DNA from 2 places in the Micromonospora luteifusca genome. Region 1 is predicted to be linked to the other one. Evidence: riboswitches for the same ligand, from Rfam matches in the RefSeq annotation. Region 1 holds a riboswitch; the other holds the start of a gene.

Region 1 (14,117 bases):
CGCCGTCGATTCGTCCCGTATGGGTGATTCGGTGCGCTGGCGAGGTCGCCGTGGCGGCGGAATCGGCGGTCGGCGCAGGTCGTGCGCGCCCTATGCCGGATATGCGACGACAGCAAGTGCAAGATCGCCGGGGCCGGGGCCGGGGCCGGGTCCGGGGTCCGGGGTCCGGGGCGAGGGTCAGGCGCCGGGCCGGGCCGGGCCGGGCCGGGGGTCGGGGGTCGGAGGCCCAGGGGTGAGGGTCAGGCGCCGGGCCGGGTCGGGGGTCGGGGGTCGGAGGCCCAGGGGTGAGGGTCAGGCGCCGGGCCGGGGCCGGGGCGGGGAATCAGGCTCCGGGCCGGGGCGGTGGTCACCGGGCCGGCGCGGTGGTCAGAGGCCGGGGAGTCGGGGCGGGAGGGTTAGCTGATTAGGGGGCGGAAGGTGCCTAGGAGGACGCTTGTCGTCAGGGCGGCACCGGCCAGCACGACCGCCCCGGCGATGAGGAGGGCGTCGGCCCGGGTGAAGCGCTGGCGGCGGGCGACGGTCCGGGGTGTGCCGGCGTCGAAGCCGCGCGCGTCCATCGCGACGGCGAGGCGGGTGCCCCGGCGGATCGCCCCGACCAGCAGTGCGAACGCGGTGGAGGCGAACAGTCGCAGCTTCGCGAACGGGTTGCGTCCGGCGTCGACGCCTCGCGCGCGTCGGGCCATGCTGATCATCTGCCACTCCTGGCCGAGCAGCGGCACCAGCCGGAACGCGGCCAACGCCCCGATGGCGAAGCGGGCCGGTGCCTTCGCGTTCTGAATCAGTGCGTCGGCCAGGTCGGTGGGGTCGGTGGTCGCAAACACGATCACACCGGGCAGGGCCACCGCGAAGACCCGCAGCACCAGGCCGAGCGCGGTGAGCAGCACGCCGGTGGTCACCAGCACCGGGCCGGCGTCGAGGAGGACCCGGCCGGACCGGTCGGCGGCGAAGAGCACCAGGGTGACCAGGATGCCGGCGGCACTGAGCAGCAGTGGCATGGCCCGCCGGGCCAGCACCCGGTAGCCGATGCCGAACAGCGGCAGCACGGCGAGTTCGAGCGCGATGGCGATCGCCGGGGCGACCGGGTCCAGGGTGGCCAGCAGGGTGAACGAGAAGACCAGCGCAGCGGCCACCTTCGCCACCGGGTTGCGGCGGGCCAGCGGCGCACCGGGCGCCGCGACCGGCTCGATGCTGATCATCGGATGTCGTCCCGGCCAGGCTGGATCGCCGGCCGGCCTGCCCGATCACCTGCCGGGTCGGCCGGGCCGTCGCTGGTCGCGGCCCGTTGGAGGGTGACGGTGCGGTCGGCGAGCGCGGCGACGAAGTCCGCGTCATGGGTAACCGCGACCACGCCGTGCCCGGCGTCGCGCAGGTCGGCGAAGAGGTCGACCAGCTCCCGCCAGGTCCGCCGGTCCTGACCGAAGGTGGGTTCGTCGCAGATCAGCAGACGTGGCGCGGTGGCCAGGGCGGTCGCCACGCTCAGCCGCCGCGCCTCACCACCGGAGAGGGTGTACGGGTTGGCGGCGGCGAGCGCGGCCAGTCGCAGCCGTTCCAGCAGCCCGGCCACTGTTTCCTTGACGGCCGCCTCGGGTTGACCGGTCCGGCGTGGGCCCAGCGCCAGCTCGTCGAAGACGGTGCTGGTGACGAACTGGTGTTCCGGATCCTGGAAGACCGACCCGATCCGGCGGGCCAGCGCGGGGGCCCGCCAGCGGTGCGGGGGAGTGCGGTGGTCCGTGCCGGCCAGTTCGGCGGATGCGGTGACCCGCCCGGTGCCGGGCCGGAGCAGACCGCCGAGCAGCAACGCCAGGGTGGACTTGCCGGCGCCGTTGGGTCCGCGTACGGCGAGTGCCTCGCCGGCGCGTACCGCCAGGTCGGTGGAGCCCAGCCGGGGTGGCAGGCCGAGCCGGTCGGCGGTGAGCAGGAGGTCCCCGGGCGCGGCGGTGGCCGGCCGGGGCGCGATGGGGTGACCGGGCACCCAGACCCCCTCGGCGGCCAGGGCGGCACCGTGTGCGGCGAAGACGGCCTCGGGCGTGCCGTCGGCGCGGACCCCGCCGCCGGGCTCCAGGACGACCACCCGGTCGACCAGCGGCAGTGCCTCGGCGACCCGGTGCTCGACCAGGATCAGCGTGGTGTCGGCGTCGAGTGCACGGGCCACCGCCTGTCGGACCAGGTCGGCTCCGGCCGGATCGAGGTTGGCGGTTGGTTCGTCGAGCAGCAGCAACTCGGGGCGCAGGGCCAGCGCGCCGGCCAGGGCGAGGCGTTGTTGTTCGCCGCCGGAGAGCGCGGCGGTGTTGCGGTCGCGGGGGTACGGGAAGCCGACGCGGTGCAGCGCTTCGTCCACGCGGGGCCAGATCTCGTCGGTCGGTACCCCTCGGTTCTCCAGCCCGAACGCGACGTCGTCGCCGCAGCGCGCCATGACCAGTTGGGTCTCCGGGTCCTGGAAGACGATGCCGACCCGTTCCCGTCCCTTGCGCGGGTCGAGCCCGTCGATCTCGACGAGGCCCTCCTGCTCGCCGGAGTCCTCGGGCAGCAGCCCGGCCAGCGCGCTGAGCAGGGTGCTCTTGCCGGCCCCCGACGGCCCGAGCAGCAGAACCCGCTCCCCAGCCTCAACCCGCAGGTCAACCCCGCGCAGAGCCCACGCGCGCCGCCCAGCGTGCCGCCACCCAAACCCCCGCAGCAAAACCCCGCCCACCAACCCCACCCCCTCTCCCGTCCGAGCCTCGGGCCGCCCCACATTTCACCTGTTGATCAAGAGGTTTGCGTCAGAAAGTCGCGTCTCGTTGAACGCAAACTTCTTGATCAACGCGGTCGACAGCGGTGGTCAGATGAGTGCGCGGTCCTGGGCTACCGGGAAGCGGTCCAGGACTCCCGTGTTGGCCAGGGCCCGGGTCAGCAGCCAGCCGCCGACGCCAGCGATCACGGTGGCGCTGACGATGGTGAGCAGCGCGTACGGGATGCGGTAGTCGGTCAGCGCGTAGTCGACGTTCCAGACGAAGAAGTCGAACAGCGCGGCGCTGAGGCCCGTCAGCGCGCCGGCAAGCATCGCGGTCGGCAGGCGGAACGACCGGTACCGGAAGGCGGCGAACGCCAGCTCGGCGCCGATGCCCTGCACGATGCCCTGCGGGATGACCGTGCCGGCCCACTGGCTGCCCAGCAGTGCGGAGAGGACCGCGGCCACCGTCTCGCAGTAGAGCGCGGCGCCGGGCTTGCGGATGACCAGACCGCCGATCACGGCCGGCATCAGCCAGACGCCGTAGAGCAGTGTCTGCGCCGGCGGGAAGAAGGCGAACGCACCTTCGGTGGCGCTCCAGACCAGGCCCCACGCCCAGAAGATGACGCCGAAGGCGACCGCGATCACCGAGGCGACCACGATGTCGATGGTCCGCCAGCGGCTGGTGTCGGTGGTGGATTTCATGTGTTGCTCCCAGTTCTGACTGCGAACCAGGAGAAGACGCACGCCGCGCGTCCGGTGGCACCGGACGTACGGCGCGGCTGGAGGTCGACCGAACTCCCTGCGCTGGCATTACCCAGATCAGGTTCGAGGGTCTGCGGGCGTGCCCGCACTCTCAGCGCTGTGCGCTCCCCTGTCGGATGTGAAGTTGTCTCGCTGACGCTAACACCGACCTGGGCCGACAGCCCAGCAGGGCATCCGCCTGACCTGCGGGGAGCGACCGGCTCGCCGTCGGCTGGGTACGCTCCGATCATGCGGGTCGACGCGCGAGGTCTCACGTTCGAGGTAACCGCCGGCGGTCCGCCGGACGGCGTACCCGCTCTGCTGCTGCACGGCTTCCCGCAGCACAGCGGCGAATGGGACGACGTCGTGCCGACGCTGCACGCGGCCGGGCTGCGCACGTACGCGCTGGACCAGCGCGGCTACTCGCCGGGCGCCCGGCCGACCGGGGTGGCCGACTACCGCATCCCCGAGCTGGCCGCCGACGTGGTGGCGGTGCTCGACGCTCTCGGGCTGGACGCCGTCCACCTGGTCGGCCACGACTGGGGCGCGGTCGTGGCGTGGGCGGTCGCCGCCGGGCACCCGGATCGGGTCCGCACGCTGACCGCGGTGTCCGTGCCACATCCGGCGGCCATGGCGCAGGCCCTGGCCAACGACACTCAGCAGAAGGCCCGCTCGTCGTACATTGCGCTGTTCCGTAAACCGGACAAGGCCGAGAAGGTGCTGCTGGCGTGGCACGCGACCGCGCTGCGCAAGCTGCTCGGCGGGGTGGGCGACGCGCCCCGGGTGGACCGCTACGCCGACCCGATGCGCGAGCCGGGGGCCCTCACCGCCGCGCTGAACTGGTACCGGGCGATGTCCCGCGCCGACCTGGCCGGCGTCGGCCCGGTCGCGATTCCCACCACGTACGTCTGGAGTGATCGGGACGTCGCCATCGGCCGGACCGCCGCCGAGGCGTGCGCGGCGAACGTCACAGGTGAATACCGCTTCGTGCAGTTGCCCGGGGTGAGTCACTGGATCCCGGACACGGCGCCCGGCCCGCTCGCCGAGGCGATCCTGGCCCGAGCCGGCGGAACGGCCTGAGCCGTGCCGGTCAGCGAGGGAGGGCCATCGTGACGGCGGACGCCGGCAGGCCGGGCACTCGGCGTTCGGTCGCCGCGCAGCTGCGGGTGCTGGGCGTACGCCCCGGCGCGACGCTGCTGGTGCACGCCGCGCTGCGTCCGCTGGGATTCGTCTGCGGCGGGCCGCACGCGGTGGTGCTCGCCCTGCGCGACGCGCTCGGCCCCGACGGCACGATCGTGGTGCCCACCCACACGCCGGACAACAGCGACCCCGCGGGGTGGCGCAACCCGCCGGTGCCGGCGGACTGGTGGCCGCTGATCCGCGCCGAGATGCCAGGCTTCGACCCGGTGGTCACGCCGAGCCGGTTCATGGGGGTGCTCGCCGAGACGGTTCGCGGCTGGCCCGGCGCCATGCGCAGTTCGCATCCGCACGTGTCGTTCGCCGCGCTCGGGCCGGCCGCCGAGCAGGTGGTGGCCGGGCACACCCTGGGCGACATGCTCGGTGAGGGCTCGCCGCTGGCCCGGCTCTACGACCTGGACGCCGACGTGTTGCTGCTGGGCGTGGACCACTCCGTGAGCACCTCGCTGCACCTGGCCGAATATCGCTGCTCCGGTTCGCCCCGTGAGCAGGTGGGCGCCGCGGCGCGTACCGGCGACGGTGGTCGCGAATGGGTGTGGTGGCAGGACGTACGGCTCGACGCGGACGACTTCGACGCGTTGGGCAGGGACCTGGAGGCCACCGGGGCGGTTCGCACCGGACCGGTCGGCGCCGGGACCGGCAGGTTGATGCGCCAGCGGGCGGCGGTCGACTTCGCGGTGCGCTGGCTGGCCCGCAACCGGACGACGGAGGACGCATGACGGTGAGTGCCGAGGACTATCTGGCCGTGGTGACCGAGACGATCGGGCGGGTGGCCGCCGGTCAGCGGGAGGCGGTGGGGCGGGCCGCCGACCTGATCGCCGAGGCTGTGCGCGCCGACGGCGTGGTGCACGCGTTCGGCACCGGGCATTCGGAGGCGCTCGCGATGGAGATCGCCGGCCGGGCGGGCGGTCTGGTGCCGACCAACCGGATCGCGCTCCGCGACCTGGTGCTGATCGGTGGCGAACCGGCCGAGCGGCTCGGTCCGATGTTGGAACGGGACCCGGAGGTCGCGCACCGCCTCTACGAGCTGGCCCCGGTGCGGCCCACCGACGTCTTCGTGCTCGCCTCGAACTCCGGGGTCAACGGCGCGATGGTGGAGTTCGCCATGCTGGTGAAGGAGCGCGGCCACGCTCTGGTAGCGATCACCTCGGCGCAGCACTCCGGCCGGATGACCTCCCGCCACCCGTCCGGACGCAAGCTGGGCGACCTCGCCGACGTGGTGCTCGACAACGGTGCGCCGTACGGTGACGCGACGTTGCCGCTGCCCGGCGGTGGCGCGGTCGGCGCGGTTTCCTCGATCACCGCCGCGCTGCTGGCTCAGCAGATCACCGTGGAGGTGGTGGCGCGGTTGCTGGCGGCGGGGGAGCGGCCGCCGGTCTACCTGTCGGCGAACATCCCGGACGGCGACGCCCACAACAACGAGCTGGAAGCCCGGTACGCGGGTCGGATCCGACGCGGGTCCTGACGCCCGCTGGCGCGGTGCTCCCGGTCGCCGGCCACGGCTCGGCGGGCTTTCCGCTGGTGCCGGACGGCGACCAGGGGCTGCTGCGGTCGACCTGCGTCGTCGAGATGAACGGCAGATGTCGTGAAGCTGTTTCGCGCTCGGCCGGGTGGGGCATTGGCGTTGCTGCCGGCGGGCGGGACCGCCGGCAGTAGCGTCGCACCGGAGGTAGCGCGTGTCCAAGGAGACCGAGAAGCAGCGCTGGCAGCGCAACTTCGCCGACCTGCTGCAGGAGTTGCGGGTCGCCCAGACCGGCGTGCAGATCCTCTTTGCCTTCCTGCTCACCCTGCCGTTCAGTAACGGGTTCACCGAGACCACGGAGTTCCAGCGCGATGTCTACATCGTGGCGTTGCTCGCGGCGGCGGCTGCCACCGCACTGATCATTTCGCCGGTGGCGTTCCACCGGGCGCTGTTCCGGCAGGGGCGCAAGCCGGAGCTGGTCCGTTTCGCGCACCGGATGGCCACCGGCGGCCTCGCCTTCATGCTGATCGCGATGGTCAGCGCGGTGCTGCTGATCACCGACTTCGTGCTGGACCGGCCGATCGCCTTCGTGCTCAGCGCCCTGGCCGGAATCTGGTTCCTCACGTTCTGGGTGGCCCTGCCGTTCGCCCGGCGCAACTGGGGTGAGGACGACATCGACGACGAGGACGACGACCCGGACGCGACGGCCGGTCACTGATCGGGGCGAGCGGGGGAAGCAGATCTTCACGCAACGCTACCCCTGGGTAACACCCGGGGGTAGCGTTGCGTGGAGGGCGCATGCCGAGCAGCCGCACCAAGGTTTGAGGGGGCAGCCGTGACCACGACGAAGGACGGCCGACCAGCACCGGACGGCCCCGATTCCGATATCACCCCCGACACCGCCGGCGCCGCGGCACCGTTGCTGGCGGAGTCCGGGCAGGTGTCGGAGAAGGAGGCCCGGCGGGTCGCCGAAGCCGCTCGCGAGTCCACCTGGGACCGACCCAGCTTCGGCAAAGAGTTGTTCCTCGGCCGGTTCCGGCTGGACCTGATCGACCCGTGGCCGCAGTCCGACCCGGACGACGTGGCCCGCGCCGAGGAGTTCCTAGGCCGGTTCCGCACCTTCCTCAACTCCGAGGTGGACGGCGCGGCCATCGAACGCGACGCGTCCATTCCGGACTCGGTCTTCCACGGCCTCGCCGACCTCGGCGCGTTCGGCATGAAGATCGACCGGAAGTACGGCGGGCTCGGGCTGAGCAACCTGCATTACTGCCGGGCGCTGATGCTGGCCGGCTCGGTCAGCCCGGCCATCGGCGCGCTGCTCTCGGCGCACCAGTCGATCGGGGTGCCGCAGCCGCTGAAGATGTTCGGCACCGCCGAGCAGAAGCAGCGCTTCCTGCCCCGACTCGCCGCCGGCGAGGTGTCCGCGTTCCTGCTCACCGAGCCGGACGTCGGCTCCGACCCGGCCCGGCTGGCCACCATCGCCGAGCCGACCGAGGACGGCACCGGTTACCGGCTCAACGGGGTGAAACTCTGGGCCACCAACGGCATCGTGGCCACCCTGCTGGTGGTGATGGCCCGGGTGCCGGCCACCCAGGGCCGCCGGGGTGGAATCACCGCGTTCGTGGTGGACGGCGACAGCGCGGGCATCACCGTCGAGCGGCGCAACGAGTTCGTCGGCCTGCGTGGCCTGGAAAACAGCCTCACCCGCTTCCACGACGTGTTCGTGCCCGCCGAGAACGTCATCGGCGGCGAGGGCAAAGGGCTGAAGATCGCCCTGACCACGCTGAACACCGGCCGGCTCTCGCTCCCGGCGATGTGCGTGGGCGCCGGCAAGTGGTCGTTGAACGTGGCCCGGGGGTGGGCCGCCGACCGGGTCCAGTGGGGCCGACCGGTGGGCGAGCACGAGGCGGTCGCGCAGAAGCTCTCCTTCATCGCCGCCACCACGTACGGCATGGAGACCATGCTCGACCTCTGCTGCCTGCTCGCCGACGACGACCGTAACGACATCCGGATCGAGGCGGCCCTGGTCAAGCTGTACGCCAGCGAGATGGCCTGGAAGATCGCCGACGAGCTGATCCAGATCCGGGGCGGGCGCGGCTACGAGACGGCCGACTCGTTGGCCGCCCGCGGCGAACGCCCGGCCAACGTCGAGCAGGTGCTGCGCGACCTGCGGATCAATCGGATCTTCGAAGGCTCCACCGAGATCATGCATCTGCTGATCGCCCGCGAGGCGGTCGACGCCCACCTGTCGGTGGCCGGCGACATCATCGACCCCGAGGCCGGGCTGGGTCGCAAGGCGCGGGCCGGTGCCCGAGCCGGCGCCTTCTACGCGAAGTGGCTGCCCACGCTGGCCGTGGGTCGGGGGCAGAGCCCTTCGGCGTACGCGGAGTTCGGGCCGCTCGCCGGGCACCTGCGACAGGTGGAGCGGTCGTCGCGCAAGCTGGCCCGGTCGACGTTCTACGCGATGTCCCGCTGGCAGGGAAAGATGGAGCGTAAGCAGGCGTTCCTCGGCCGTGTGGTGGACATCGGCGCCGAGTTGTTCGCGATGTCCGCGGTCTGCGTGCGGGCTTCCGCCGAACGGGACAGCCGACCGGAAAATGTCGAGCTGGCCGACCTGTTCTGCCGGCAGGCGCGGGTGCGGGTGGATGCCCTGTTCACGGCACTCTGGGACAACACCGACTCGGTCGACACCGCCGCCGCGAAGCGGATTCTCGCCGGCCGCTACGCGGGCCTGGAGGAGGGCGTGATCACCCCGTCCGACGAGTTGCCCTGGGTGGCCCGCTGGTCACCCGGCCCGTCCACCGCCGAGGACGTCCGCCGCCGCATCCCACCCAAGTCGTGATCGACCGCCGCACACCAGGTGTCAGCGGGCGACCGCCCAGGCCAGCACCGCCGCCAGGATCAGGCCGTTGAGCGCGGCCAGACCCAGGTACGCCGCGGGCGGGATCTTCTTGCCCCGGCGCACGAAGGAGACCAGGACGGCGGCGTAGCCGAGCAGCAGGACGGCGATGACGATCAGGAAGTAGAACACCCGAAGACCTTAGCGGCCTCGACCGCGTACGCCGAGTTGACGCAGCTCCAGCGTGGCCAGCGCGTCGATCGTCTCGTCGTCGCCGCGCCGCCACGCCTCGGCGACGTCCGGGGCGATCCGGTTCAGCCGGCCCAGTGGCTGACTGACCAGCGCGCGCAGGGCGAGCAGGTCCCGGCCGGCCGGGACGGCAGCCAGCTTCGCGGCCGACCCGGCGCGGCGCATCCACCGGACCCGCAGTGGCAGCCAACCGAAGAGCACCAGGCCCAACGGAAAGATCAGCACGGCGATGGTGAGGGCGAGGGCGAGCTGGTCGACCATGTGCTGCTGGTCGCGGCCGGCGTCGGCGAGCGACCGGGCGGCATCGGAGGCGCGTTGGAAGGGCGCGGTCAACTCGTCGCCGACCAGCGGTACCCGCCCGACCTTCCGGCCGGCGTCGCCCAGGTTGTCGGCGAGCCCGGTGCCGGCACCTTCCAGCTTCTGCCCGGGTACGGCGAGCTTCTGCACCAGGTCGTGCAGCCAGAGCGCGCCGCGGATCGCCACGTACACCCAGGCGACGACGAGCAGGTCGGTGAGCAACTGGCGGGCGGCGGCGGGAAACCGATCGGCATAGATTTTCACGCCGGACAGCGTTGCACGAACGGCCTCGGCCCGACACCCGTCGTTCAGTGGCCCGGCCGGGGCGATCCGGCCCGCGGCACGGCGACGCAGGCGAGCAGGGCAGCTTCGCTGCCTACCGGTTGGACCGGCCTGAACTGAAGGTCTGCCACGTGCCTGAGGTCGGTCAACGTGAGCAGGCCGGGCAGGTGCCGAAGATCTCCATGGTGTGGCTGACGTCGGTGTAGCCGTGCTGCGCGGCGACCCGGTCGGCCCAGCTCTCCACGGCCGGCCCGGCCACCTCGACCGTCCGCCCGCAGGCCCGGCAGACCAGGTGGTGGTGGTGCCCCTCGCTGCACCGGCGGTAGAGGTGCTCGCCACCCGGCGGACGCATCACGTCGATCTCGCCCGCGTCGGCCAGCCCCTGCAGGGTGCGGTAGACGGTGGTCAGGCCGACCCGATCGCCGCGCTGGCGCAGCATCGCGTGCAGGTCCTGGGCGCTGTGGAAGCCTTCCATCTCGGCCAGCAGCGCGCTCACTGCGGAGCGCTGCCGGGTGTTGCGCACCGCGGCGCTGCTCTCGCTCATGATCCCTCCCCCGCGTGGCTGACCGCGTCCGCCACGATGTGCGCGACGTGCTCGTCGACCAGGCTGTAGGCGATCTCCCGACCTCGACGCGAACCCCGCACCACGCCCGCGCCGCGCAGCACCCGCAGGTGCTGCGAGACGAGCGGTTGCGCGGCGCCGAGCTTTTCCACCAACTCGTGCACGCACCGCTCACCGCCGGCCAACTCGCTGACGATGGCCAGCCGGATGGGCGCGGACAGCGCGCGGAGCAACTCGCTGGCCCCGTCGAACCCGTCGTAGCCCGTCGCGCTGGTCATCCTGCAACGGTAACCAATACCACCGACATCCCGCCGATCAGGATCTGTCCAGCACGACCTCGTGCGGTTCCGGTGTTGGCGCGGCGGTCGGTATCGCCCGGCGGCGCAGCGCCCGCCAGACCCCGCCGGCCACGGCCACCACCAGGAAGGAGGCGATCGCCACCAGCACCACCGAGGCACCCGGCGCGGTGTCCGCCGTGGCCGCCACCCAGACACCGGAGCCGGCGGCGAAGAAGCCGAGGACCATCGCGGCGGTCATCGTGCTGCGAAAGCCCCGGGTGACCTGCTGTGCGGTGGCGACCGGCACCACCATCAGCGCGCTGATCAACAGCACCCCGACGGCCCGCATCGCGATGGTCACGGTGATCGCGGTGGCGACAGCGATCAGCAGGTTCAGCGTGCGTACCGGAAGGCCGGAGACCCGGGCGTACTCCTCGTCGTGGCTGACCGCGAAGAGCGCCGGCCGCAACGCGATCATCGTGACCAGGATCGCCGCGCCGAGCACCGCGATGGTGATCACGTCGGCGAAGGAGGTGGTGATCAGCGACCCGAACAGATAGGCGTTGAGGTTGGCGCTGGTCGCGTCGGAGAGGCCGACCAGCAACACGCCGCCCGCGATTCCGCCGTAGAAGAGCAGGGCCAGGGCCAGGTCGCCGGACGTACGCCCGCGGGCACGGACCACCTCGATGGCGATCGCACCCGCGGTGGCGACGAGCACCGCCACCAGCACCGGCGAGCGGTTGAGAAGCAGGCCCGCGCCGACGCCGGTCAGCGCCACGTGCCCGACGCCGTCGCCGATCAACGCCAGCCGGCGCTGCACCAGGTAGATGCCGAGGGCCGGCGCGGCCAGGCCGATCACCAGCGCGCCGATCAGGGCATGCTGCATGTAGGAGTACTGGAAGAGTCCCATGCGTCAGTTGCTCCACAGCCCGGCGGGCTCGTCGGGACCGTGCGGGTGCACGTGGTCGTGGTCGGGCTCCGCGTGGTGGCCGGCCGGGTCCGGCACCGCACCGTCGTGACAGATGCCACCCTCGTGTACGACGACCGCCCGGCTGATCACCGGTCGCAGCGGGCCCAGTTCGTGGGCGACCAGCAGCACCGTTCCGCCGCCGCCGACGAAGTCGCGCAGCGCGTTGGCGAACGCCTCCTGGCTTGCCGCGTCCACCCCGGCGGTGGGCTCGTCGAGGACCAGCAACTCCGGCTGGCCGGCCAGTGCGCGGGCGATCAGGGTGCGCTGCTGCTGGCCGCCGGAGAGCGTGGACACCGGGTCGCCGGCCCGGTCGGCGAGCCCGACCGCGAGCAGCGCGGCGTCGACGGCGGCCCGGTCGGCTCGGCCCGGCGGGCGGAGGATCCCCCGGCGGGCCAGCCGGCCGGAGGCCACCACTTCGCGGACGGTGGCCGGTACGCCGCCGCCGGCGCCCAGGCGCTGCGGGACGTACCCGATGCGCTCCCATTGCCGGAAGCGGCGCAACGGCCGGTCGAAGAGGGTGACCGAGCCGGCGCTGATGGGCACCAGCCCGAGCACGGCGCGGATCAGGGTGGACTTGCCGGAGCCGTTGGCACCGAGCACCGCGACCACCTCGCCGGCGGTCACGGTGAGCGAGATGTCCCGGAGCACGGGGCGGCCGTCGTAGCCGACCACCCCGTGCTCGACGGTGATGACAGGTGAGGTCACGAGCAGCTCAAGGCCGTCTGCAGGGTCTGCAGGTTCGTACGCATCACCGAAAGGTAGTCCCCGTTGCTGCCGGCGGCGAGTCCTTCGATCGGGTCCAGCACGGCGGTCTTCGCGCCGACCTGACCGGCGATGGTCTCGGCGACCTTCGGGCTGACCAGGGTCTCGAAGAAGATCGTGGTGGCTTTGTGCTCCTTCGCCTCCTCGATCGCGTGGGCGAGCCGCTGCGGCGAAGGCTCGACGTCCGGGCTCAGCCCGGTGATGCCGACCTGGTCGAGCTGGTAGCGGTCGGCGAGGTAGCCGAACGCGGCGTGGCTGGTCACGATCTCCCGCCGCTGGCAGGTCGCCAGGCCGTGCTTGAACTCGTCGTCCAGGGTCGTGAGGTCGGCGCGTAGTGCCGCGGCGCGGGCGGTGTAGTCGGCGCCGTGGTCCGGGTCGGCCTTGCCGAGCCGCTGGGCGAGCTGGTCGCCGATGCCGGCGAGGCGGGTCGGGTCGAGCCAGACGTGCGGGTCCTTACTGCTGTTGTCCTCAGCGTGCTCCTCGCCCTCGTGGTTGTGCCCGCCGGCGCTCGCGTCCAGCAGCGGCTGCACGCTGGTCACGTCGAACGCCCGGTCGCCACCGTTCTGTGCGACGGCGTCATCGACCGCGGGCTGGAAACCCTTGAGGTAGACGATCAGCTCCGCCTCGCTGACCTGACCGACCTGACTCGGGTTGAGCTCCAGATCGTGCGGCTCGGCACCGGGCTTGGCCAGATTCGTCACCCGGACCGCGTCGCCGCCGACGCGCTCCGCGATGAACTGGAGGGGGTAGAACGCGGCCACCACGTCGACCCGTTGGGGATCGGCGCCGGCGGCACCACCGGTGGAGCAGCCGGCCCCGGCACCCAGGGCGAGGAGGGTGGTCGCGGCGGCCAGGACACGGAACGTGGTGCGGTTGCTCATGTCGTCAACTGTCCGTGGCAACGATAATGATTGTCAAAAACGCATGATTGCATGTCAGAGCAGCTTCGCGAGGCCCACCGTCACCAGCAGGGTCAGCATCACCAGTCGAATCAGCCGGGTCTGCGGCGCCTGAACCGCCCAGGTCGTCGCCAACAGGGCGATTAGGACCGCGGCGAGCGCCAGCGTCAGCAGCCCCCCGACCACCCCGGGCGTGAAGAACGCCACCAGCACCACCACCAGGGTGAGCAGGAACACCGACGTCGGGTTCGCCCCGGCCAACCGGGCCAGCAGAGGCCGCTGCGTACGCTGCATCCCACAGACTCTACGAGGAGGGACCTCCGTTGCTGGTGACCAACCGGTTCGTGGTCGACGTCGATGTCGCCGACGACTTCACCGAACGGGCGCACGCCGCCCTCACCGCACTGGCCGCCCGCCCCGGCTACCTGCGCGGTCAACTGGTCCGGGCGCTCGACGACCCCCGGTACTGGTCACTGGTCACCGAATGGGAGTCGGTCGGCACGTACCGGCGGGCGCTGGGCGCCTTCGAGGTCAAGGTCAGCGCCGTGCCGCTGCTCGCCGAGTCGGTCGACGAGCCCTCCGCGTACGAGGCGTTGGCCACCGCCGCCCCCGGCGGGGCCGTGGTCGTCGCCGAGAGTGATCGGGCTGCGGGTCCTTACCGCTGAGCCGCCGGACACTACGCTGCTCCTATGACCGCACCCGCCCCGCCACCCGGTCCCGGGGTGGCTCCGCCGTTCGCCGCGCCGCCCACCGAGGGCCGCCGGACCCGGCTCTGGATCGGCCTCGGCGTCGGCGCGCTCGCCGTGGTGCTCTGCTGTGGCGGGGGCGGCAGCGCCGTCGTCGGCCTGGCCGTCACCGGCGTGCAGGCG
Region 2 (14,117 bases), 670 kb from region 1:
GTCCGTCAACCGCACCCGCGCGGACCTCGATCCGACCGCCAGCGGCGGCCGAGGCGGCCCGGAACCGGATCTCGGTGATGTTGGTCAGGTCCGCAGGGGCCACCGACCACCAGTCGCCGTCCTCGATGAACCCGATGTTCTGACCACCGCCGGCGGTGTCGGCGCCGGTCTCCCGCTGCACGCCGGCGTCTCCACCGCCGGTGCTCACCGGGGCGCGCCCGGTGGCGGTGAAGAACTCGGCCTGCTTCTGCTTCGGCTGCAGAACCTCGATCGACCGGCCGGTGAGCGAGGCGGAACCGCCCGCACCGCCCTCGTCGGTGTAGGTGGCCTCGAAGACCGCGAAGACGTTCGCCTCGGCGCCGTGCCCGGAGGCGAGCGACGTCTGGACGGTGCCGGTGCAGCCGGTGTGCTGCTCCAGCGGGTGGGCGTGCTCGTCGTGACCGAGCAGCACCTGCAACTGCACCTTGTCGCAGTCGACCTGCCCGTCCTCCGGGTCGGTCACCTTGATGGTGTAGCGGACCTGGTCACCCCAGTTGAAGAAGCCACCGTCCGGCGGGAACTCGATGGTCACCGTCGGCGCGGTGTTGCCCACGGTGATCGGCACGTTGGCCACCGCGGTACGGCCCTTCGGGTTGGTGACCGTGAGCTGGGCGGTGTAGTTGCCCGCCGTGGCGTAGGTGTGCGTCGGGTTCGCCTCGGTGGAGGTCTGCCCGTCACCGAACGTCCAGGCGTAGGTGAGCGTGCCACCGTCCGGATCCCGGGATCCGGAGCTGGAGAAGGTGACAGTCAACGGCGCCGCACCCGACGTCGGGGTGGCGGACGCCGCCGCGATCGGCGCGCGGTCACCAGCGATGTAGTCGATCCGGTAGATGCCCGAGTTGTCGTTGTTGCCGCCGAAGCCGCTGCCCCACTCGATCAGGTACAGGGCGCCGTCCGGGCCGAACTCGAAGTCCATCGGCCGGACCATGCTCATCCCGGTGAGCAACTGGTTGATGTCCACCAGCGACTTGCCGTCGGCGGTCACCTGCATCGTGTACATCTTGTTCTGGTTCCACTCGCCGAGCAGCGCCTTGCCGTCGTAGTACGCCGGCCACTTGCGGGTGGAGTTGAGGTCGGCGTCGTAGCGGTAGACCGGGCCGCCCATCGGGGCGCCACCGCCGCCGATCTCCGGGTAACGCGCGTCACCGGCGTACCCGTAGTCGACGGTCGCGGGAACGACCGGCGGGAGGTTGGTCAGGCCGGTGTTGTTGGGCGAGTTGTTCACCGGCGCGGCGCAGTCGAACTTCGCCCCGCTCGGACCGGACGGGAACGTGTAGTCGTTGTAGGCCTCGTTCGTCCCGGTGCAGTACGGCCAGCCGTAGTTGCCGGGGGTCACGATGTTCCACTCGACCAGGCCACGGGGGCCCCGGGTCGGGTTGTCCGCGTTGGCGTCCGGCCCGTAGTCCGCGACGTACAGCGTGTTGGTCTTCGGGTCGGTGCCGATCCGGAATGGGTTGCGGAAGCCCATCGCGTAGATCTCGGGACGGGTCTTCTCGGTGCCCGGCGCGAAGAGGTTGCCCGTCGGGACGGTGTACGTCCCGTCGTCCTCCGGGTGGATACGGATCACCTTGCCGCGCAGGTCGTTGGTGTTGGCCGAGGTGCGCTGCGAGTCGAAGTCCTGGCGGCCCGGCCGCTCGTCGATCGGCGAGTACGAGTTCGACTCGAACGGGTTGGTGTTGTCACCGGTGGCCAGGTAGAGGTTGCCGGCGCTGTCGAAGGTCATGCTGCCGCCAGCGTGGCAGCAGGTGTTGCGCTGCGTGTCGACCCGCAGCACCTGCTTCTCGCTGGCCAGGTCGATCGTGTCGCCGGTCACCGTGAACCGGGACAGCAGGTTGCGGGTGACGCCGTCGTTCGGCGCGTAGTAGAGGTACACCCACTTGTTGGTGGCGAAGTCCGGGTCGAGCCGGATGCCGATCAGACCGTCCTCGTTGCCGGTGAAGACGTCCAGGTCGACGGCGGTGACGGTGCTGCCGGTGTCCGGCTTCACGATCTGCACGCGACCGTCGCGCTCGATGTAGAAGACGCGCCCGTCGGGGGCGATGTCCAACTCCATCGGGTTGCTGGTGTTGCTGTCCAGCGCGACCTTCTCGAAGTTGGAGGTCTTCGAGGCGCCGCAGTCCGCGTCCACCATACCGGCCGCGGTCTGGATGCCGCCGAGCAGGTGGGAGAGGAACTCGGGCTCGGCGTACGACTCCCGGGTGTGTCCACCACCGGTGTACCAGGAGCGGCCGCCGTCGAAGTCCTGGCACCAGGCGGTCGGGTGGTCGGCGCCCATCGCCCCGGCGCCCGGGGTGTAGCTCTTCTCGTCCAGGCTCGCCAGCACGTGCACGTCGGGCCGCGGGTTGGTCTGGAAGTTGTACCACTCGTCGAAGCGGGACCAGCGGTCCGGCAGCGTGGCGGTGGACGGGTGGGCGTGGTCCTCCACCTTGACCGTGGCCTGCTGGTTGGCCGGGTGGTTGGCGAAGTACGCGCCGACCAGGTCGCCGTACCAGGCCCAGCTGTACTCGGTGTCCGATGCGGCGTGGATGCCGACGTAGCCGCCGCCGGCCTTCACGTAGCGCTCGAATGCCGCCTGCTGGTCGGCGTTGAGCACGTCACCGGTGGTGGAAAGCCAGATCACCGCCTTGTACTTCGCGAGGTTGGCGTCGCTGAATGCGGCGCCGTCCTCGGAACTGTCCACGGTGAATCCGTTGGCGGCACCGAGTTGTTGGATGGCGGCGATGCCGGTGGGGATGGAGTCGTGCCGGAAGCCGGCGGTCTTGGAGAAGACCAGGACGGAGTAGGGATCGTCGGCGGCCTTCGCTACCTTCGGCGCCGCCTGGGTGACCGGGGCGGCGGCTGGTGCTTCTCGTGGGGGGACCTGCGTGGCCGTCGGTGCCGCCTGGGCGGGCGCACCGAACAGCGTCGTCGAGGCGAGAGCTAGGGAGATGAAGGTCGCGGTGATGGGTAAGCGGGCACGACGAGAACGGGACACGCCGCCTCCTGTGTCGTAGTGACAGAGCTCGCGGGAGTCGGCTCGCCGAACGCCCTCCCAGATGGAGTCGGCGGTTACACCGTGCCAGGATGCCCCGCCGACATTTTGTCGAATCGCTGAACAAATTAATTCGGCTGTCTCAATGTCCGGCAAGATGCCGGCGGGTAACGGTTCGGTAACGGCGGGCGACATTCCGAACAGGACCGCACGAAACGGCCCATCGATTTCGCTCGTTGCCACGGCGGTCCGGCTGACCAGTCGCCGCCGAGACCTCGCCTTGGCAGACCGGCGGATCTGTCGTACGGTGACACGCAAGTAACCCACGGGAGCCCGGTGTACCGGGCTGAGAGGGGGGCTGACAGCCCCCGACCGTTGAACCTGATCCGGGTAATGCCGGCGCAGGGAGGAGCGTTGCCGTGCCGTCCCTAGGACGACTGCATCTGATCACCGACACCCGACCCGGGCGGGACCCGCTCACTGTGGTCCGGGCCGCCCTCACGGCGGCCCGCGCGGACCTGGTGGTGCAGGTCCGGGTCGAGGATTCCGCCACCGACCGCGAGGCGTACGACCTGGCCCGGCGGGTGCTGGCGCTCTGCGCGCCGTACCAGGCGACCTGCCTGGTCAACGACAGGTTGCACGTGGCGCTGGCGGTGGGCGCCGCCGGCGGGCACGTCGGAGCCGACGACCTGCCGGTCGCCGCCGCCCGCCGGGTGCTCGGCCCGACCGGGGTGCTCGGAGCCACCGCTCGCGCGCCGGGACCAGCGACCTCGGCCGTCGCGGCGGGAGCCAGCTACCTGGGTGTCGGACCGTGCCACCCCACCAGCACCAAGTCCGGCCTGCCGGACCCCATCGGAGCCGCGGGGGTACGCGCTGTCGTCGACGCCGTCGACGTACCGGTCATCGCGATCGGGGGAGTGACCGCAGCCCGGGTGCCGGCGCTGCGGGCCGCCGGGGCGTACGGGGTGGCGGTGGTCGGTGCGGTGTCCGGCGCCGCCGACCCGGCGCGGGCGACCGCCGAACTGATCGAGGCCCTGACGTGCTGACCGGCCGGTCGGAGTCAGCGCCGTCGAGCGACCGGGTCCGGCCGGACGTGGCGGTGGTGGGGGCCGGGCCGATCGGGCTGGCGATCGCCTGGCGCTGCGCCGCCCGAGGACTGCGGGTGGTGGTGCACGATCCGGCACCCGGCTCGGGGGCGTCGGCGGTGGCCGCCGGCATGCTCGCCCCGGTCGCCGAGGCGTACTTCGGTGAGCGGCAGTTGACCGAGCTGCTGCTGGCGTCCGCCGCCCGCTGGGCGACGTTCGCCGCCGAGCTGACCGAAGCGACCGGCGCCGACATCGGCTACCGGACCGAGGGCACCCTGATGGTCGGGCTGACCGGCGACGACCTGGCCGAGGCGGGGCGGCTCTGGGCGTACCAGCAGGGGTTGGGTCTGCCCGTGACCCTGCTGCGCCCCACCGAGCTGCGCGACCGCGAGCCGGCGCTCGCCCCGCGGGTGCGCGGCGGCGCGCTCGCGCCCACCGACCACCAGGTCGACCCCCGGTTGCTGCTGCCGGCGCTGCGCACGGCCGCGCAGCGGGCCGGCGCGGTGCTCGTGCCGCAAGCCGTCCGGGCCGTGTCCGATCTGGACGCCCGGGTCACCGTGGTCGCCGCCGGCTGTGGGGCCGCCGCACTCACCGGCCTGCCCGTCCGACCGGTGAAAGGCCAGATCCTCCGGCTCCGCGCGCCCGATGGCGTCGCGCCGGGCTTCCGGCACGTGATCCGGGGGTACGCCGACGGCGAGCCCGTCTACCTGGTGCCCCGAGCCGACGGCGAGGTCGTGCTCGGCGCGACGGTCGAGGAACGGTCCGACACCACGGTCACCGCCGGCGCCGTGCAACGCCTGCTCCGCGCCGGCGTCGACCTGCTGCCCGAGTTGGCCGAGTACGACCTGGTCGAAGCGGTCGCCGGGCTGCGCCCGGGCACCCCGGACAACGCACCGATCCTCGGGCCACTGCCCGGCCGGCCGGACGTCCTGGCCGCCACCGGGCACCACCGACACGGCGTCGTGCTCACCCCGATCACCGCCGACCTGATCACCGACCTGGTGCTCACCGGCGTACCCGATCCGCTGCTCGCTCCCTTCCTGCCGGACCGGTTCGTCGGCGCGGCCGACGGTGGCGCACCTGAACCGACGATGGTGGGGGACCTGTGGAGTTGACGGTGAACGGGGCTGGGCGCAGCGTCCCCGGCGGTGCGTCGGTGGCGGACCTGGTCCGCGACGTCGTGCCTCAGCAACGTGGGGTGGCGGTCGCGGTGAACGGTGAGGTGGTGCCCCGCGCCGGCTGGACGACCACGGCGCTGCGCGACGGTGACCGGGTCGAGGTGCTCACCGCGGCGCAGGGCGGGTGAGCGGGGTGCCATTCGAGTTGGGTGGGGAGACGTTCACCTCGCGGCTGATCCTCGGCACCGGCGGCGCCGCGAACCTGCAGGTGCTGGAGCAGGCGATCCGGGCGTCCGGCACCGAGCTGGTCACCCTGGCGCTGCGCCGGGTGGGCACGGCGCCGGGCTCCTCCGGCGGGCTGCTGGAGCTGCTGGACCGGTGCGGGGTACGGCTGCTGCCGAACACGGCCGGCTGCCACACCGCGACCGAGGCGGTGAAGGTGGCCCGACTGGCCCGGGACGCGTTCGACACCGATTGGATCAAGCTGGAGGTGATCGGCGACGAGCGGACGCTGCTGCCCGACGGGGTGGAACTGCTCCGCGCCGCCGAGGAGTTGGTCGCCGATGGTTTCACCGTGCTGCCGTACACCAGTGACGACCCGGTGCTCGCCCGCCGGCTCGCCGACGTGGGCTGTGCCGCGGTGATGCCGGCCGGCTCGCCGATCGGTTCGGGGCTCGGCATCGGCAACCCGCACCACATCCGGCTCATCCGCCAGGGTGTCGACGTGCCGGTGATCCTCGATGCCGGCATCGGCACCGCCTCCGACGCCGCCCTGGCCATGGAGTTGGGCTGCGACGCAGTGCTGCTGGCCAGCGCCGTCACCCGAGCCGCCGACCCGGTGGCGATGGCCACCGCGATGCGGTACGCGGTGGAGGCCGGCCGCCTGGCGGCCAGCGCCGGCCGGATCGCCCGCCGTTTCCACGCCCTCCCCTCCACCTCCGATGAGGGAAGACCCGACCTGTGACCCCGCCGTCCGGTGTTGTCGTGTTGACCGACCGGCTTGTCGCGCGGGGCGGGCTCGCCCGGGTCGTGGCGGGGGCGGTGGCCGGGGGAGTGCGCTGGGTGGTGCTGCGGGAGAAGGACCTGCCCCGCACCGAGCGCGCCGCCCTCGCCACCGACCTGCGCGCGATCCTCGCCGAGGTCGACGGAACCCTCATCGTGGCCGGCCCCGACCCGCTCGACGGCGATGCCGTCCACCTGCCGGCCGCCGGCCCGTACCCGCCGCCGCCCCACCGGCTGGTCGGCCGCTCCTGCCACAACGACACGGAACTGGACCGCCTGACCACCGAGCACTACGCCACCATCTCCCCGGTCTACCACAGCAGAACAAAGCCGGGTTACGGCCCACCACTAGGACCGGAAGGCCTGCGAAAGCTGGTCGACGCCAGCCCCGTGCCGCTGCTGGCCCTAGGCGGAGTGGAAACCCCACAACAGGTAACCGCCTGCGTCCAAGCAGGAGCCACCGGAGTAGCAGTACTGGGCGCACTAATGCGAGCCAAAGACCCCGCCGAAACAGCCACCATCCTGACCAGCGCCTATGTCGAGGCGGTAACCCCTGAGCTGACCCAAACCCGGCACGGAGGCACCAGGTCCCCACGCGCGGGGCTGCGGCCGACCGTGCCCACGCAGGGATCAAGCCTGACCGCCCGGAGTGGGCACGGTCGGCCGCAGCCCCAAACCGCAACCAAACACGAGGAAAAATGACCCCGCGAACACTGCTGACCATCGCCGGCTCGGACTCCGGCGGCGGTGCTGGCATCCAGGCTGATCTCAAGGTCTTCGCCGCGCTGGGCGCGTACGGCACCAGCATCCTCACGGCGGTCACCGCGCAGAACACCCGGGGTGTCGACGCCGTGCTGCCGTTGCCGCCGCGCACCGTCACTGAGCAACTGGAGAGCGTCCTCGGTGACTTCACCATCGGCGCGGTCAAGACGGGGATGCTCGGCACTCCGGCGGTCGCCGACGTGGTGGCCGACGTCGCGAGGGACGGTCGGCTGCCCCAACTCGTCGTCGATCCGGTGCTGGTAGCCACCAGTGGTCATCGGCTCGGTGTGGTGGGCGCGGTGGAGCGGCTGCTGCCGTACGCCAGGGTGGCGACACCGAACTGTGCGGAGGCCGCGGCCATCACCGGGCGCCCGGTGGACGACGTGGCCGGGATGGTCGTGGCCGCCGAAGCCCTCGTGGCGGGCGGCTCGGAATACGTGGTGGTCACGGGCGGTGACCTGGACGGGGGCGAAGCGGTCGACGTGCTGCACGGCGGCGGCGTCACCACCCTGCTGCGCGCGCCCCGGGTGACCACCCGGCACACCCACGGCACCGGATGTTCGTTCTCGGCGGCGATCGCCGTGCGGCTCGCGTTGGGCGATCCGGTGCCGGCGGCGGTGGGGGCCGCCAAGGAGTACGTGCTCCGCGCGCTGACCGGCGCGCGGGGTTGGGAGCTGGGCGCGGGACGTGGGCCGCTGGACCACTTCGGCTGGTCCGCTTGATCACCAGGGAGGCTGTCATGCAGGCACGAGGCAAGGTGTACGTCGAGGGTTCACGGCCGGACGTCCGGGTGCCGTTCGCGGAGGTGGAGCTGACCGGTGACCATCCGCCGGTGCGGCTCTACGACACGTCGGGTCCCGGATCTGATCCTGAGGTGGGGCTGCCGCCGCTGCGCGGACCGTGGATCGCCGAGCGGGGTGATGTGGCGCCGGTGCGGGGTGCGGGCACGCCGCTCGCCGGGGTGGACGGTCGCCGGCCCACGCAGCTGGCGTACGCGCGGGCCGGCGTGGTGACGCCGGAGATGGAGTTCGTGGCGATCCGGGAGAACGTCGACCCGGAGTTGGTGCGGGCCGAGATCGCCGCCGGTCGGGCGGTGCTGCCGCTCAACGTGAACCACCCGGAGTGCGAGCCGGCGATCATCGGTAAGGCGTTCCTGGTCAAGGTGAACGCCAACATCGGCACCTCGGCGGTCAGCTCGTCGGTCGCCGAGGAGGTGGAGAAGCTGACCTGGGCCACCCGGTGGGGTGCGGACACCGTGATGGACCTGTCCACCGGCAAGCGGATCCACGAGACCCGCGAGGCGATCGTGCGGAATTCGTCGGTGCCGATCGGGACGGTCCCGATCTACCAGGCGTTGGAGAAGGTCGGCGGCGACCCGGTGAAGTTGAGCTGGGAGGTGTTCCGGGAGACCGTGATCGAGCAGGCTGAGCAGGGCGTGGACTACATGACGGTGCACGCCGGGGTGCTCCTGCCGTACGTGCCGCTGGCCGTGGACCGGGTGACCGGGATCGTGTCCCGAGGCGGCTCGATCATGGCGGCGTGGTGCCTGGCGCACCACGAGGAGAACTTCCTCTACACGAACTTCGAGGAGCTGTGTGCGCTGCTCGCGAAGTACGACGTGACGTTCTCCCTCGGCGACGGGCTGCGGCCCGGCTCGATTGCCGACGCCAACGACGAGGCGCAGTTCGCCGAGCTGCGCACCCTTGGCGAGCTGACGACTGTCGCCTGGGCGTACGACGTGCAGGTGATGATCGAGGGCCCCGGCCACGTGCCCATGCACAAGATCAAGGAGAACGTGGACCTGCAGCAGGAGTGGTGCCACGAAGCGCCCTTCTACACGCTCGGCCCGTTGACCACCGACATCGCTCCGGCGTACGACCACATCACCTCGGCGATCGGCGCCGCGATGATCGGAATGTTCGGCACCGCGATGCTCTGCTACGTCACGCCCAAGGAGCACCTCGGCCTGCCGGACCGTGACGATGTGAAGGCCGGCGTGATCGCGTACAAGATCGCGGCACACGCGGCGGACCTGGCGAAGGGGCACCCCGGCGCGCAGGACTGGGACGACGCGCTGTCGAAGGCACGGTTCGAGTTCCGGTGGGAGGACCAGTTCAACCTCTCGCTGGACCCGGAGACGGCGCGTTCGTACCACGACGCGACGCTGCCCGCGGAACCGGCGAAGACGGCGCACTTCTGCTCGATGTGCGGCCCGAAGTTCTGCTCCATGAAGATCACCCAGGAGCTCAAGGAGTACGCCGCCCGCGGCATGAAGGACAAGTCGGAGGAGTTCGTCTCCGGCGGCGGACGGGTCTACCTGCCGCTCGCCTGACTGTCCCGCACTCTGGCCGGCGGCCGGCGGTGACTGTCGGTCACTTCCGTTGGGGGCGGATGCGGTAATGAGCGGTATACCTCAGAGTCATATTTATACCTCTCTGGTATACCGCTCAACAGCACATCGGCATGGCAGGCAGCCAAGTCGATGGCGAGAGCCCTTCGCTGCGCCCGCAGCCCGTCTTGAATCAGGACCTACTCGTAGGTGATCAATCAACTGGGCTGATCGGTCGGGCGTTCCGATGCGCGATCTGGTGGGTCAGTCGCGGTAGTGCCGACCGGTGGAGCGCAGCGACCGGCGGCCACTCTCCTGCTCCGGCTCATTGTCCGACACCGGCTTGCTCAGACCGGCGACCCAGTCGACGAACTCCTCGTCCTGGGTCGGCAGCGGCTCCGTCTCGGCCGACGGCTCCTGGCTCGCCTCTTCGGCGCGGGACCGGTTGCGGCGGAACAGACCGCCCAACCGTCCTCGCCGGGAGGGCTGCTCCGCCACCGCCCCGGCGGCCGGCTCGTCGTCGGTGGTCGCCGGGTCGGTGGTAGTCGTCGGGTCGCCGGTGGTCGTGGGGTCGGCGGTGCGGGTATCGGAGGGCGCGCCAGCCTGCCCCGGGACGACTGGTGCCGCTGTCGGGCTCGATCGCCGCGTGGGGGCGACCGGTTCGGCGGGAGCTGCCTGACCCTGGACGACCGGCGACGTTGTTGTGCTCGCAGGTTCGGCGGGGGCGGCCGATTCGCTGGCCGCGGTGGAGCCAGCCGAGGTCGACCGGGCGGTGTTCGGCGACCGCGCCGGCCCAGCACGGCGGGCGGTGTTGAAGGCGTCCCAGGTGCTGGCCCGACTCAGATCCGGCAGCGGCGCCCGGTGCCGGGGCCTCGGCGTCGGCTCATCCGGTCCGGCCGCTGTCTCCGATGGTGCTGGCCCCGGCTCGGCGGCCTGCGGCGGCACCGGCCACGCCGAGGTGGCCGGCCAGGCCGGTGCTGTCGGCGTCCACCGGCCCGGGTCGCTGTCGGCGGTGATCCCGAACAACCCGGCGGTGGAACCGTCCTCGATGGCGGGCCGCGCGCTGCCGGTCTCATCGGCCCCGGCGGCTGCGGATCCACTGGCCGGTTCGGCCGGCGACGACGCGGCGGGACCGGTGGAAGTGGTGGCAGTGGTGGCCGGGGTGCGCGGCGGCTCGGCGGCTCGTGCCTTGGCGTCGGTTGCGGCGGTCGGGGTGGCCGGTGTCCCGGTCGAGCTGGTTGCGGCGATCGGGCTGGCCGGCGCGGCTGCCTCCGCTGACGCGGCGGAGCCAGCGATCGGATCGGCTTCGGTGGTCAGACCGGACCTGGAGTCCTGGTTCTCCGTGCTGCGTGCGGGAGTGCCGGTCGCTTTGCCAGGGGTGGTCCGGTCGGCCGACTTCGTGGGCCGGGTGACCTTTCTGGCCCGACCGGTGGTCGTCTCGTCGGTGGCCGCCGACTCAGCTGACGGCGTGTCGTCCGGGGTGGGGGAGGTGGTGACGTCCGGGCTGGCCTTCGGCTTACGGGTACGCCGCGGCTTGAGCGTCACCGGTGCGTCGGCCGTGCCGGCGTCCCCCGCGCCCGCGCCGGCCGTGCCCGCGCTGGTCGGGCCCGCGCTGGTCGGGGCCGCGCTTGTCGGGCCCGCGCTGGTCGTGCTTGCGCTCGTCGTGGCGGAGCTGGGTGGGACCGCGCTGGTCGGGCCCGCGCTTGTCGGCTCGGTAGTGGGGGTGTCCTTGCTGGTGTCGCCGGCCGGTCGGTCACCGGTACCCGTCGTGGCGCTGCCCGTCGGCGCGTCGTCAGGGCCGGCTGCCGGAGTGGCGGCGTCGGCGGGTCCGGCGGTGGTGCTGGTCGGGGTGGCCTCGGTCGAGTTGCTGACGTCGGAGGCCGGGGGTGCGGCGTCGGCCGGGGAGGTGACATCGTCCCGGTTCGACCTGCGCGTCAGCGCTTCGGTGGAGAAGGCGGTGGTCGGATCGGTCCGCCAGGCCGCGGGTGTCGCCGGAGCGGCGGGAGCTGGACCGTGCTGGCCGCTCGCGGTGGTCGCCGGCCAGTCCCAGTGCGCTGGGACTGTGCGTACGCCATCGGAGCCGCCTGCGGCACGCGGACCTGGGTTGGCACCGGCCAGCTCCGCGCCGGTCGGCTGCCCGACCGGCGGCTCTGTGGTGACGAGCCGCGCGTCGGTGCGTGCGACGGTGTCCCGGTCGTTCGTCGAACCTGCCGACGCGGTGCCGGGCAGGGCGGGGCTGGCGGGCAGCGGGCGCAGGATGTCGCTGGGCTCGATCGCCTGCGGGTCCGCGGCGCGGGCGGTCGCCGGCCAGCGCAGCAGCGCCGCGGCGGCCGCGCCGAGCGCACCGGCGAGGATCGCGATCAGCGAGCCGTAGTAGGGGCTGGCCTGGTAGCGGTCCACCGCGTCGCCCGGGCCGGCAGTCAGGTAGGCGAACGCCACCAGCACCGGACCGGCCACGCCGGTAGCCCCGCTGACCAGTGGAGCCTGGCCCCGCCAGCGGGCGAACCCGGCGGTCGCGGCACCGGCCAGCAGTGCCACGGTGGGCAGCAGGAGCAGCGCCAGCTGCTGCGCGGCGGCGTCGTTCAGCCAGCTCGGCTCCAGCACCCCGAGTCGGACGGTCGGCAGTGGGCCGGCCATGCCGAGTGACGGCAGGACGGAGATCAGCGCCAGCAGCCAGACCGCGCCGCCCACAGCCGCCATGTTCCAGCCCAGCTCGGGCCGGAGCAGGACAGCGGTCGCCGCGCCCGCACCGATCACCGCACCGAGTACGGCGCAGATCCCCACCGCCCAGACCGGGTCGATGGAGATCAACTCCGCGGCGCGGGCGGGCTGCATGCAGAGCGGGGCGATGACTGTCGCACCGAGTGCCGCCGCGCCACCGATTGCCAACTGCCGACCGGTGCTGGCAGCCGGAGCGTCGCGGCGAGCGATGCGTCCGGTGAGGACGGCACCGGCGACGGCGGCGTTCGCGGCGAACCAGCCCACCCAGACGAGCTGGGCCGGCCACTGGTTGACGGTCGTGCCGGTGAATGCGCCGGTCAGCCGGACGATGCCGAAACCGTACGCGACGCCGAGCTGGCCGGCCCCGGCCAGCACGCTCACCCCGAGCGCCGTGAGCAGCAGTCTGCCCCAGGTCCGAAAGGCCATGACCGGCACGTTACGCACCCGGTACACCCGATCGCCACCGGCGCGCCGCGCGGCGCGCCGGCCCACGCCCGGCGGGTCTACTTGAGTTCGACCAGCCGAGCGAGGTAAGTCGTGTCTCCGACATTGGTGAGCATGTGCACCGCACCCGGGTCCCGGTAGACCACCCCACCGGTGGGTTCGTCGGCGTCGATCCGGGTGCCGTCGATGGTCTGCACGACGTTCTTGGCGCCCTCGATCGCCACCACCAGGTAGGGGTGATCATGCCGATGCAGCGGTTGCCGCTCGCCCGGCTCAAGGCGGATGTGCCAGACCCGGACCCGGTCGTTCTCGAACACGATCTCCTGGCCCACCGGCCCGAGTTCGGTTCCGTCGACGGTCACGTCGCTCATCGTTCTCCGTCCAGTTGAGGGAGCACCTCGGCGGCGATCAGCTCGAGGTGGTCGAGATCACCGAAGTCGATCAGGCGCAGGTGGACCCGGGTGGCGCCGATCGCGGCGAACTCGCCGATCCGCTGCGCGAGCTGCGCGGGTGAGCCGACCACCGGGTCCTCCGGCGGCAGCGCGCTCTTCTCGTGCAGGGGTGCGGCACGCCGCTGGGCCTCCGCGTCGGTCCGGCCGATGGCCACGACGATCCCGGCGGAGAGCACCAACGGCTCGCGCCCGGACTCCGCCCGGCCGTGGTGCTCGCACGCCTCACGTACCCGGTCGAACGCCTTGGCCGTGTCCGCCACGGACTTGAACGGCATGTTGAACTCGTCGGCGTACCGGGCGGCCAGCTCGGGGGTGCGCTTGGGGCCGCGCCCGCCCACGATGATCGGTGGCCCGGGCACCTGCACCGGCTTGGGCAGGGCCGGGGCGTCGACCAGCCGGTAGTGGTCGCCGGTGAAGCTGTAGGTCTCGCCGGACGGGGTCCGCCACAACCCGGTGATCACTTCGAGCTGCTCGGCCAGCCGGTCGAAGCGCTCCGCGACCGGCGGGAACGGAATGCCGTACGAGGTGTGCTCGCGCTCGTACCAGCCGGCGCCGATGCCGAGGTCGACCCGTCCGCCGCTCATCTGGTCGACCTGCGCCACCATCACCGCGAGAGGGCCGGGCAGTCGGAAGGTGGCGGACGTCACCAGGGTGCCGAGCCGGATCCGCTCGGTCTCCCGGGCCAGTGCGGCGAGGGTCAGCCAGGCGTCCGTCGGACCGGGTAGGCCCGGGTCGGCGCCCATCGACTGGTAGTGGTCGGCACGGAGGAAACCCTCGTACCCACAGGCCTCGACCAGCCGGGCGAAGCGGAGCTGTGTGTCGTAGCTGGCGCCCCGGTTGGGCTCGGTGAAGACCGAAACCCGCATGCTCATCGTCCTTCCGCACCGGCCGGGGCCGGTTGGTCTCGTTCCATCAACAGCTCGTGGAGGTCGGCGCTGACCTGGGCGACATCGGCCAGGTGTGCGTTGCGGCCCAGGGTGCGGGGCCGGGGGATGTTGACGTCGACCACCTTGCGGATCCGGCCGGGGCGGGGGCTCAGCACGACTACCCGGTCGGCGAGCAGCACCGCCTCGTCGATCGAGTGGGTGACGAAGACGATTGTCGGCTTGTTCTCCATGTGCACCCGCTGGAGTTCGCCGGAGAGCTCCTCGCGGGTGAGCGCGTCAAGCGCCGAGAACGGCTCGTCCATCAGCA

What was found. Region 1 has a riboswitch for thiamine pyrophosphate ahead of JOD64_RS07440 (ECF transporter S component). Riboswitches for the same ligand answer to the same signal wherever they lie in the genome.
Region 2: another riboswitch for thiamine pyrophosphate. It lies ahead of thiE (thiamine phosphate synthase); the one in region 1 lies ahead of JOD64_RS07440 (ECF transporter S component).

What each region holds. Positions count from the first base shown of each region.
Region 1 covers NZ_JAFBBP010000001.1:1,735,708-1,749,824, reverse strand. The annotation lists gene JOD64_RS07450 (energy-coupling factor transporter transmembrane component T family protein) at 396-1,196, opposite strand; gene JOD64_RS07445 (ABC transporter ATP-binding protein) at 1,193-2,689, opposite strand; gene JOD64_RS07440 (ECF transporter S component) at 2,819-3,412, opposite strand; TPP riboswitch at 3,489-3,593, opposite strand; gene JOD64_RS07435 (alpha/beta fold hydrolase) at 3,701-4,531, shown strand; gene JOD64_RS07430 (AAC(3) family N-acetyltransferase) at 4,561-5,367, shown strand; gene JOD64_RS07425 (sugar isomerase domain-containing protein) at 5,364-6,113, shown strand; gene JOD64_RS07420 (DUF6328 family protein) at 6,325-6,828, shown strand; gene JOD64_RS07415 (acyl-CoA dehydrogenase family protein) at 6,946-8,952, shown strand; gene JOD64_RS07410 (hypothetical protein) at 8,974-9,141, opposite strand; gene JOD64_RS07405 (hypothetical protein) at 9,151-9,759, opposite strand; gene JOD64_RS07400 (Fur family transcriptional regulator) at 9,923-10,321, opposite strand; gene JOD64_RS07395 (ArsR/SmtB family transcription factor) at 10,318-10,617, opposite strand; gene JOD64_RS07390 (metal ABC transporter permease) at 10,655-11,527, opposite strand; gene JOD64_RS07385 (metal ABC transporter ATP-binding protein) at 11,531-12,292, opposite strand; gene JOD64_RS07380 (metal ABC transporter substrate-binding protein) at 12,289-13,230, opposite strand; gene JOD64_RS07375 (hypothetical protein) at 13,285-13,542, opposite strand; gene JOD64_RS07370 (antibiotic biosynthesis monooxygenase) at 13,572-13,913, shown strand; gene JOD64_RS07365 (hypothetical protein) at 13,938-14,117, shown strand, end outside.
Region 2 covers NZ_JAFBBP010000001.1:2,409,688-2,423,804, reverse strand. The annotation lists gene JOD64_RS10570 (ThuA domain-containing protein) at 1-3,013, opposite strand, end outside; TPP riboswitch at 3,326-3,435, shown strand; gene thiE (thiamine phosphate synthase) at 3,430-4,056, shown strand; gene thiO (glycine oxidase ThiO) at 4,050-5,210, shown strand; gene thiS (sulfur carrier protein ThiS) at 5,201-5,401, shown strand; gene JOD64_RS10550 (thiazole synthase) at 5,398-6,177, shown strand; gene JOD64_RS10545 (thiamine phosphate synthase) at 6,174-6,917, shown strand; gene thiD (bifunctional hydroxymethylpyrimidine kinase/phosphomethylpyrimidine kinase) at 6,914-7,699, shown strand; gene thiC (phosphomethylpyrimidine synthase ThiC) at 7,717-9,309, shown strand; gene JOD64_RS10530 (hypothetical protein) at 9,571-12,453, opposite strand; gene JOD64_RS10525 (cupin domain-containing protein) at 12,531-12,842, opposite strand; gene JOD64_RS10520 (LLM class F420-dependent oxidoreductase) at 12,839-13,789, opposite strand; gene JOD64_RS10515 (ABC transporter ATP-binding protein) at 13,792-14,117, opposite strand, start outside.